3 regions of the Conexibacter sp. W3-3-2 genome follow, and region 2 is predicted to be linked to each of the others. Evidence: riboswitches for the same ligand, from Rfam matches in the RefSeq annotation. Region 2 holds a riboswitch; each other region holds the start of a gene.
The links. A riboswitch is a leader RNA that binds a small molecule or an ion and turns the genes downstream of it on or off. The one in region 2 is predicted to bind cyclic di-AMP.
Positions count from the first base shown of each region.

Region 1: it holds a riboswitch for cyclic di-AMP, as region 2 does, so the genes downstream of both, GKE82_RS29190 (transglycosylase family protein) here and GKE82_RS25170 (M23 family metallopeptidase) in region 2, are expected to answer to the same signal.
Region 3: it holds a riboswitch for cyclic di-AMP, as region 2 does, so the genes downstream of both, GKE82_RS19000 (M23 family metallopeptidase) here and GKE82_RS25170 (M23 family metallopeptidase) in region 2, are expected to answer to the same signal.

Region 1 is NZ_WLYW01000001.1:4,514,284-4,517,481, forward strand. Features, by position in the region: gene GKE82_RS21615 (1,4-alpha-glucan branching protein domain-containing protein) at 1-146, shown strand, start outside; gene GKE82_RS21620 (glycosyltransferase family 4 protein) at 146-1,351, shown strand; cyclic di-AMP (ydaO/yuaA leader) riboswitch at 1,650-1,802, shown strand; gene GKE82_RS29190 (transglycosylase family protein) at 1,806-2,537, shown strand; gene GKE82_RS21630 (DUF3253 domain-containing protein) at 2,563-2,835, opposite strand; gene GKE82_RS30435 (acyltransferase) at 2,832-3,198, opposite strand, start outside.
Region 2 is NZ_WLYW01000003.1:76,298-79,495, forward strand. Features, by position in the region: gene GKE82_RS25155 (fenitrothion hydrolase) at 1-235, opposite strand, end outside; gene GKE82_RS25160 (BlaI/MecI/CopY family transcriptional regulator) at 288-680, shown strand; gene GKE82_RS25165 (hypothetical protein) at 694-1,707, opposite strand; cyclic di-AMP (ydaO/yuaA leader) riboswitch at 1,740-1,882, shown strand; gene GKE82_RS25170 (M23 family metallopeptidase) at 1,900-2,985, shown strand; gene GKE82_RS25175 (cytochrome c oxidase assembly protein) at 2,919-3,198, shown strand, end outside.
Region 3 is NZ_WLYW01000001.1:3,966,192-3,969,389, reverse strand. Features, by position in the region: gene GKE82_RS19010 (BlaI/MecI/CopY family transcriptional regulator) at 1-319, shown strand, start outside; gene GKE82_RS19005 (hypothetical protein) at 325-1,338, opposite strand; cyclic di-AMP (ydaO/yuaA leader) riboswitch at 1,370-1,510, shown strand; gene GKE82_RS19000 (M23 family metallopeptidase) at 1,513-2,613, shown strand; gene GKE82_RS18995 (cytochrome c oxidase assembly protein) at 2,645-3,198, shown strand, end outside.

The DNA.
Region 1 (3,198 bases), on a different contig from region 2:
GCGAGCTCGCCGGGACCTACCCGCTGGAGCGTGCCGCGGGCCATCGCGAGGCGCTCGACACCGCGCTCGGGTCGGTAGGCTCGTCCGAGCCGACCGTGCGGCACCTGGCGCCGCACGCCACCGCAGCACCCCTGCTCGAGCCCTGATGTCCGCGCTGCGCACCCTCATCCTGTCCTGGGAGTTCCCGCCGGTCGTCGAGGGCGGCCTCGCCCGCCACGTGCGCAAGCTGACCGAGCAGCTCGTGCCCGCCGACGTCGAGGTGCACGTGCTCACGCGCGGGGACGAGACGATGCCGGCCGAGGAGCTCGTCGCGGGCGTGCACGTGCACCGCGTGCGCGAGCCGATTCGCCCGCGCGACCTCGGCGAGTTCGTCACGTGGATCGAGCACATGAACGCGGACATGCTCGCCGCGGGCGTCGAGCTCGGCGACCGCTACACGTTCGACGTCGTCCACGGCCACGACTGGCTCGTCGCGAACGCGTGCGACCACCTCGCCAAGCGGTTCGGCTGCCCGATGGTCATGACCGTCCACGCGACGGAGCACGGCCGCCACCAGGGCTGGGTCGACCAGCACCCCCAGAGCTACATCCACGGCGTCGAGCAGTGGATGACGCACCGCGCGCAGCACGTGATCACCTGCTCCCACTACATGCGCGAGCACGTCCTGGACGTCTACGGGCTCGACGAGGGCCACGTCAGCGTCATCGCCAACGGGATCGACCCCCACGACCTGCAGCCGATCGAGGACCTCGACACGCTGCGTGCCCGTTTCGCCGCGCCGGACGAGAAGCTCGTCCTGCTCGTCGGCCGCCTCGACTACTACAAGGGCTTCCAGCTGGCGCTCGAGGCGATCGCGGGGGTCATCGAGCGGCTCGGGGACGGCGTGCGCACGCGCTACCTCGTCGCGGGCTCCGGGCCGCACGAGGCGGAGCTGAAGGCGCAGGCGGCCGCGCTGGGGATCGACGGGGCCGGCACGTTCCTGGGCTGGATCGGGGACGACGTGCTGCACTCGCTCTACCGCATCGCCGACCTCTGCGTGGTGCCGTCGCTGTACGAGCCGTTCGGGCTCGTGGCGCTGGAGGCGATGGCCTCGGGCTGCGCCTGCATCGTGGCCGACACCGGCGGGCTGCGCGAGGTCGTCCCGGCCGACGAGCGCGTGGGCCTGCGGTTCAACGGCGGCGACGCCGAGCACCTCGGCGTGATGGTCGAGCGGCTGCTCACCGACGAGCCGCTGCGCGAGCGTCTCGTGGGGGAGGCGATGGAGCACGTCCGTCGCTTCGACTGGGCGGACATCGCCCGGCAGACCGCCGCGGTGTACCGCGCCGCGGTCGACGCCCACGCCCGCGCCTAGGCGCTCGCGACCCGCCGAGGACCCGTCCGCGCAGCCCGCGGCGGTAAGCGTCCACGCGCCATGGTCGCGGGTGGTTATGTCGCCGTCGACCGCGAACGCCGAAACCCTCCAGCAATGGTCGAGAGTTGACCGAACTCCCGTGATGATCACGGAATTTCCGACCCTCACGGGGTCGGACATCGTGTCCGTAACCCTCAAGCTCGACATGAGGTCGAGCTATCTGGATGTGGATCCGTAACGCGACGGGGTCGCGAACCCGCGTTCGGTTGCTACTGTTCTCGGCGGCCGTCAGAGGCGGCCGAACCAGACGCCGAGTCCCCGCCGCCCTGTGCCGCGGGGAACGGGGGACCCAGTGGACCACGGTCCTGGGGCGAATCGCCGCACGATGCGGCGTAGCGCAGTCTCACGCGCGAGCCCGACAGCTAACCCCGTAGGCGACGAGACAACCCAAGGGGTGCTGGACGTCGTGACAACGCTGCTCAACCGCCGGACCGCCGGACCGCTGCTCGCCCTCGCGTGCGCCTTCGCCGTCCCGGGCGCCGCCCAGGCGCAGACCGAGGCCCCGGCCAACACCGGGGGTGCGACGCCGCAGGCCGCGCCGGCGCCCGCCACCACGCAGGCCGCGACGCCTGCGACCACGACGCCGGCCGCCGGCCCGTCGGCGGTGCGCACGCTCAAGCCCGGCTCGCGCGGCCGCCGCGTGCGCTCGCTGCAGCGCCGCCTGAAGATCCGCGTCGACGGCGTCTACGGGCGCACGACGAAGATCGCCGTCATGCGGTTCCAGCGCCGCAAGAAGCTCACGGTCGACGGCATCGCCGGCCCCGCGACGCTGCGCGCGCTCGGGCTCGTCCCGACGTCCGCCTCCGCCGGCCCGGTGGGCTCGAAGAACCCGCCGGCGAAGGTCACGCTCCCCGACACCATCCCCGCCAAGGCGATGCGCGTCCTCGAGCAGATCGCCGAGTGCGAGTCCGGGGGCGATCCGACGATCGTCTCGCCCGACGGCACCTACCGCGGCAAGTACCAGTTCCACGTCGACACGTGGGCCGCGATGGGCGGCTCCGGTGATCCCGCCGCCGCGCCCGAGGACGAGCAGGACAAGCGCGCCTACGTGCTCTACGACCGCCAGGGCGTCGACCCCTGGCCGGTCTGCGGCCCGAAGGCCGCCGCCGCGGCCCGCCGCGGCTGACCGACCGCAGCACCCCGCGCCGTCCTCAGGCCTCCGGGGGCCGGCGCAGCCGGATCGGTCCGCGCGCCGCGCGACCGTCCACCACCCGACCGCGCTGCGTGACCTGCACGACGCCCCGGTCGGCCAGGGCGAACGCCACCGCGCGCACCGGCTCCATGAGCGGGCGGAAGCCGTCGTCGCCCGCGAGCGCCCGCGCGGCCTCCGACGGGCAGATCGTCCTGCCGCTCGTCGCGCTCCCGCGCGCGTCGAGCAGCGCGAGGATCGTCTCCTCGATCGCCCGGTCCGACGGGCCGCTCACGACCAGCGCAGCCGCGTCGGTGCGTCCCGCATGCGCAGCACGCGGGCGGGGACCCCGCCCGAGACCGCGTTGGCGGGCACGTCGCGGGTGACGACGCTGTTGGTGCCGACGACCGCGTTGTCGCCGACCGTCACGCCGCGCAGGAAGCAGGCCCCGTAGCCGACCCAGACGTTGTGCCCGACGCGCACGTCGCGCATGTAGATGCCCTGGGCGCGGATCGGACGCTCCACGTCGACGACGCCGTGGTCGAAGTCGATGAACATCGCCCGGTCGGCGACGATGCACTCCCGGCCGATCGACACGTGCTGGTAGCAGCTGACCGTGCACTCCTGGCCGAGAACGGTCTTCGCGCCGATCCGCACC
Region 2 (3,198 bases):
CCGGCTCCGCCAGCCAGCGCGTGGGCGGCTCCTCGAGGCGCGGTGTCCGCCAGGCGACGGCGAGCAGGACGAACGTCACGATCACCACCACCGCCGCGCCGAAGCCGAACAGCCACTCCGGGATCGGAAGGTCGGCCCGGATCACGAGACCGTGGGCCGCCGACGAGGCGGGCAGCAGGAGGAGCAGCACGACCGCGAGCAAGGCGGGGACGCGCAGACGAGAGCGGACGAGCACCCGTCAATACTACGCAGCGTAGTGTTTCCTGGCGGCGCGGTAGACTCCGCGCGTGTCCCAGGAGCGACTCCCCGAACTGCACGAGCTCGAGCGCGAGGTCATGGCCGAGATCTGGTCCCGCGGGGAGTCCACCGTGCGCGACGTCCTCGACGGGCTGAACGCCCGCGCGGAGAAGACCCGCGCCTACACGACCGTGATGACCGTCATGAGCCGACTCGCGGAGAAGGAACTGCTCGTCCGTCGTCGTTCGGGCAAGACCGACCACTACTCGGCCGCCATGTCGCAGGACGACTACGAGGAGCGCCGCGCCGCGGGCGAGGTCGCCGATCTCGTGGACGCCTACGGCGACACGGTCCTGGTGCATTTCGCGCGCTCGATCCAGCAGCTGGACCCCGAGCGGCGCAAGGAGCTGCGCCGGCTCGCAGGCAAGAAGCCCAGCGCCTGACGGCGCAGCCGGCTCAGGCCTCCAGCGCCTTCTTGATCGCGGTTTCGAAGCCCCGAAAGCCGAACGACCCCTCGAGCCGCTCGGCGACGCGTCCACGTGCGTCGATCGTGAAGAGCCACGGCTCCGACGGCAGGTTGAAGGCCTTGAGCGGCTCGCGCAGCCCCTTGTCGAACGAGTTCTCCACGTAGACCTCCTGGTGGATGAACGTCATGCGATCGCCATAGGTGGACTTGAGCTGCGCGGCGATGTCGACGACCGGGCCGCAGACGCGTGACTCGCACAGCTGCGGGGTCGAGAAGACGAGTGCCACTGGCTTCTTGCCGAGCACGTCGTCGAGGCTCTCCTCGTGCTGGTCGTCCGGCGGGAGCCGCGTGTCGATCGCCGCAAGGTCGCCCCCGGCGGAAGCGACGGTGTCGGTCTTCACGCTCGGCGCGCGCTCCCCGACGTCGGGCACGGCATCGGCCTTCGCGTCGACGACCTTGATCTGGGTGCCGGAGCCGATGAGCTTCCCGTTGATGTCGCTCGCCACGAGGACGTTGTAGGTCCCCGGTCCGTCGACCGTGACCCGCGAGTCGTAGATCGCGGAGAACGGGTCCTTCTCGCTGGCCGTTTGCCGTGAGCGGAACGGTGGGTCCGTCACCAGCAGGTCTGCCGGCGCCGGGAATGGTCCGAGCACCCGGGCGCTCTCGCCCTTGGCGAGGTAGACGACCGACGGGGCGTAGACGAACCCGGTCTGCTCGTCGATGAGCCCGAACGCCAGTCGCGTCCGGGCGTCGGGGAAGACGCTCGTCCCGAGCGCGACCTGCGGCCCGGTCCCGTCGAGGGACTGGCTCAACTCGTTGAGCGTCTTTCCGGCCGGCTTGGGGAAGCGGGCGAGATCGACCGACGTCGCCTCGGCCAGCTTCGCACGCAGGGCCGCGGACGACGGTCCGCGGGGCTCGACGGACGCGCCGTCGGAGGACGAATCTCCGCCGCAGCCGGCGAGGGTCGCGGCACTGAGTCCGAGGATGAGGAGGTGTCGGCGCATTGTCTACGACGCATCGTAGTATGATGCGCGCCGTCATAGCAGCGCCGAATCGTCGAGACCCCGGGGTCGAGGCGAGCGGGGGACCCACTCCGGGGGCGAATCGACCCAGTGTCGTAGCGCGACTTTTCCGCGCGAGTCCGTCAGCTAACCCCGTAGGCAGACGAAAAGAGATTCGCGTTGACCTACCGCCGGTTGTCCCTCGCCGTCCTGGCCCCCACCGTGTTGCTCCTCGTGCCTTCGGGCGCGCTCGGCGCCTCGAGCACCGGAGGTGCGTCGATCCCGGACCCGGCCGCCGCGAGCGCGGCGTCCTGCGCGTCGGGCGAGAGCTGGGCCTGCCGGCGCGGCCAGACGCTCACGATCGCCGGTACCGGCATGGACGGCGTGACCCGCGTCATCTTCCAGGGCGGCAAGGGCACCAAGGACGACCGTGCCACCGCACCGTCATCCGCCGAGGCGACGTCGCTGAAGGTGACCGTTCCACGCGACGCCCGCAGCGGCGCGCTGCGACTGGTCAGCCCGGCCGGCGGCTCGAGCCGTACGCAGCGGCTGCGCATCCTCACCTCGCCGGTCCCCCAGGCGGACGTCACCGGCGCCACGACCGACCTCGCGCCCGGCCAGGCGCTCATCGCCGGGTCGCGCAAGCGCATGCTGCTGCAGTACACGGCGACCGTTGCGGGAACCGTCGAGGCCGTCCGGGTGGACTCCGGCCAGGTCGTCCGGTCCTGGCCGGTGGACGCTGGCCAGGGTGAGGTTCGCTGGGACGGGACGGTCGGTGGGTCGGTGGTGACGGCGGGCCGCTACGTGCTGCGCCTGGCCGGGCAGCCGACGGCGTCGCAGGCCAGTTCCGGGGCCGTCCAGGTCCTTGACGCGATCTTCCCGATCCGCGGCAAGCACGACCTCGGGCAGTCGGCCACCAACGACTTCGGCGGGGGCCGCGGCCACGGCGGGCAGGACATGTTCGCCCGTTGCGGCGTGCCGCTCGTGGCCGCACGTCCCGGGACCGTGCAGTTCGAGGCCGTCCAGTCCCGTGCCGGGAACTACGTCGTGCTACAGGATAAGACCGGCGCCTCGTACACCTACATGCACATGCGCGATCGCGCGCTCGTGAAGAAGGGCGACCGGGTCCGCGCCGGCCAGCGCATCGGCTACGTCGGAGACTCGGGCCGTGCCTCCGGCTGCCACCTGCACTTCGAGCTGTGGACCGCCCCAGGGTGGTACGAGGGCGGCGAGGGCATCGACCCGCTGCCGGAGCTGCGCCGCTGGGACAGCTTCAGCTGACCGCACCGGACGCCTCGTGGTCGGCGACGCCCGGCCCGCTGCTGCTGGTCCTCCTGCTGCTCGGCGGCTACCTGTGGCGCTGGCGCGCGGTCCGTCGCACACCGTCCGGGCCACGCGACGCGCCCACCTGGCGGCTGCTCGTCTTCCTGACCGGGATTGCCGCGCTCAGCGCCGCGCTCTTCTCCCCGCTGGATCCGCTGGGCGAGCAGCTTT
Region 3 (3,198 bases), on a different contig from region 2:
GGTCCGTGAGGTCCTCGACGGGCTCAACGCCCGCGCCGACAAGACGCGCGCGTACACGACGGTGATGACCGTCATGAGCCGGCTCGCGGAGAAGGAGCTGCTCGTGCGCCGCCGCTCGGGCAAGACCGACCACTACTCGGCCGCGATGACACGGGCGGACTACGAGGAGCGCCGCGCCGCCGGTGAGGTGGCCAACCTCGTGGACGAGTACGGCGACACCGTCCTGGTCCACTTCGCCCGCTCGATCCAGCAGCTCGACCCCGAGCGTCGCAAGGAGCTGCGGCGGCTCGCGGGCAAGAAGCCGGCCGGCGGCGCGTAGGTCCGCTACTGGTCGAGGGCCTTGCGGATCGCGCCCTCGAAGGAGCGGAACCCGAAGGAGCCCTCGAGTCGTTCGGCGACGCGCCCCTGGGCGTCGATGGTGAACAGCCACGGCTCCGACGGCAGGTTGAAGGCCTTCAGCGGCGCGCGCAGGCCCTTGTCGAACGAGTTCTCCACGTAGACCTCCTGGTGGATGAAGCTGACGCGGTCCCCGTACTCGGACTCGAGCTGAGCTGCGATGTCGACGACGGGTCCGCACACCCGTGACTCGCAGAGCTGCGGTGTCGCGAAGACCAGTGCGACCGGCTTCTTGCCCAGGACGTCCGCAAGGCTGTCCTCGTGGAGGTCGTCGGGCGGCAGTCGCGTGTCGATGGACTCGAGGTCGCCGCCGGCGGATTCGACGGTGTCGGTGGGCGTCCGCGGTGCCGGCTCGCCGACGTCGGGCACCGCGTCGGCCTTGCCGTCGACCACCTTGATCTGTGTGCCGGACCCGATGAGCTTGCCGTTGATGTCGCTGGCGACCAGCACGTTGTAGGTGCCTGGGCCGTCGACCGTCACGCGCGCATCGTAGATCGCCGCGAACGGGTCCTTCTCGCTGGCCGCCTGCCGGGAGCGGAACGGCGGATCGGTGACCAGGAGGTCCGCCGGCGCGGCGAACGGCCCGAGGACGCGTGCCTTCCTGCCCTTCGCCAGGTAGACCACGGACGGCGCGTAGACGAATCCGGTCTTCTCGTCGATCAGGCCGAACGCCAGACGGGTGCGAGTCGACGGGTGGATGCTGGTTCCCAGTGCGACTTGAGGGCCGGCTCCGTCGAGCGACCGGCTGAGCTCGTCGAGCGTCTTCTGCCCCGGCTTCGGGAACCGGGCGAGGTCGACCGCCGTCGCCTCGGTGAGCTTTGTGCGCAGCGCCGAGGACGACGGCCCACGGGGTTCCGCTGAGCTGCCGTCCGACGCCGAATCACCTCCACAGCCGACGAGGAGTGCGGCGCAGACGCCGAGAATCGCGAGGTATCGAGTCATCGTCTACGACGGATCGTAGTACGCTTGTGGCGTCATAGCAGCGCCGAGTCGTCGTGGCACCGGTCACGGCGAGCGGGGGACCCACTCCTGGGGCGAATCGACCTCGTGTCGTAGCGCGACTTTTCCGCGCGAGTCCGTCAGCTAACCCCGTAGGCAGACGAAAAGAGATTCGCGTTGACCTACACCAGGCTGTTCCTCGTCGTACTCGCGCCCACCGTGGCGCTCCTGGCGCCCGCCGGCGCCACCGGCGCTCCCAACGCGGGCGGCGCGACGATCCCCGACCCGGCCCGCGCAACCGCAGCGACATGCGCGTCGGGCGAGAGCTGGGCCTGTCGGCACGGCCAGTCGCTCACCGTGGCCGGCACCGGCCTGGACGGAGTGACCCGCGTGGTGTTCCTCGGCGGCAAGAACTCAAAAGACGACCGGACCGCCACGCCGACGTCCGCATCGCCGACCGCCCTGGCCTTGACCGTGCCGCGCGGCGCGCGCAGCGGTCCGCTGCGCCTCGTGAGCCCAGCCGGCGGGTCCGGCCGGACCGCGCGCCTGCGCATCCTCACCACGCCCGTCCCCCAGGCCGACGTCACCGGCGGCACGACCGATCTCGCACCTGGTGAGGCCCTGATCGCCGGCTCGCGCAAGCGGATGCTGCTGCAGTACACCGCTTCCGTCGCGGGCACCGTCGAGGCGGCCCGCGTCGACAACGGTGCCGTCATGCGGTCCTGGCCCGTAGCCGCGGGCCCCGGCGAGCAGCGGTGGGACGGCACGGTCGACGGCGCCGTTGTCCCCGAAGGGCGATACGTCCTGCGCCTCGCCGGACAGCCGACGGCGTCCCAGGCGAGCTCCGCCGCCGTGCAGGTCCACGACGCGATCTTCCCGATCCGCGGCAAGCACGACCTCGGCCAGTCGGCGACCAACGACTTCGGCGGTGGACGGGGCCATGGCGGGCAGGACATGTTCGCGCGCTGCGGCACCCCACTGGTGGCGGCCCGCCCGGGTACCGTGCAGTTCGAGGCCGTGCAGTCCCGGGCCGGCAACTACGTCGTCCTGCAGGACAAGACCGGCCGCTCCTACACCTATATGCACATGCGCGACCGCGCGCTCGTGAAGAAGGGCGCACGCGTCCGGGCCGGCCAGCGGATCGGGTACGTGGGCCAGACCGGACGCGCCTCCGGGTGCCACCTGCACTTCGAGCTGTGGACCGCCCCGGGCTGGTACACCGGCGGCGAGGGCATCGATCCGCTGCCGGAGCTGCGCCGGTGGGACAGCTTCAGCTGAGCGCCGACGAGGACACCTCGGCCCGGCAGCGATGACACCGGACACCTCGTGGACGTTCGCTCCCGGCCCGGCGCTGCTCGTCGCACTGCTGCTTGGGGGCTACGTGTGGCGCTGGCGAGCGGTCAGACGGACGCCGTCGGGTGCACGCGACGCGCCGATCTGGCGGCTGCTCGTGTTCCTCGGCGGCATCGTCAGCCTCAGCACTGCCCTGTTCTCCCCGCTCGACGCGCTGGGCGAGCAGCTCTTCGCGATGCACATGGTGCAGCACGTGCTGCTGCTCGACGTCGTCCCGATCCTGCTGATCCTCGGGTTGACCAAGGTCCTCCTGCGCCCCGTCACGCGCCTGCTCCAGCCGCTGGAACGGCAGGCGGGCTGGTGGGCCGGTCCGGTCTTCGCGATCCTGCTCTACGTCGGCGTCATGTGGGTGTGGCACATCCCGGCGCTCTACGACTCGGCGGTCGAATCGTCAGCGATCCACATCCTGGAACACGTCTCGTTCACCTTCGGAGGCGCGCTCTACTGGTGGCATCTGCTCTCCCCGATCCGAGCCCGCCACGGACTCGCCGGCCTCGGACCGGTCGTCTG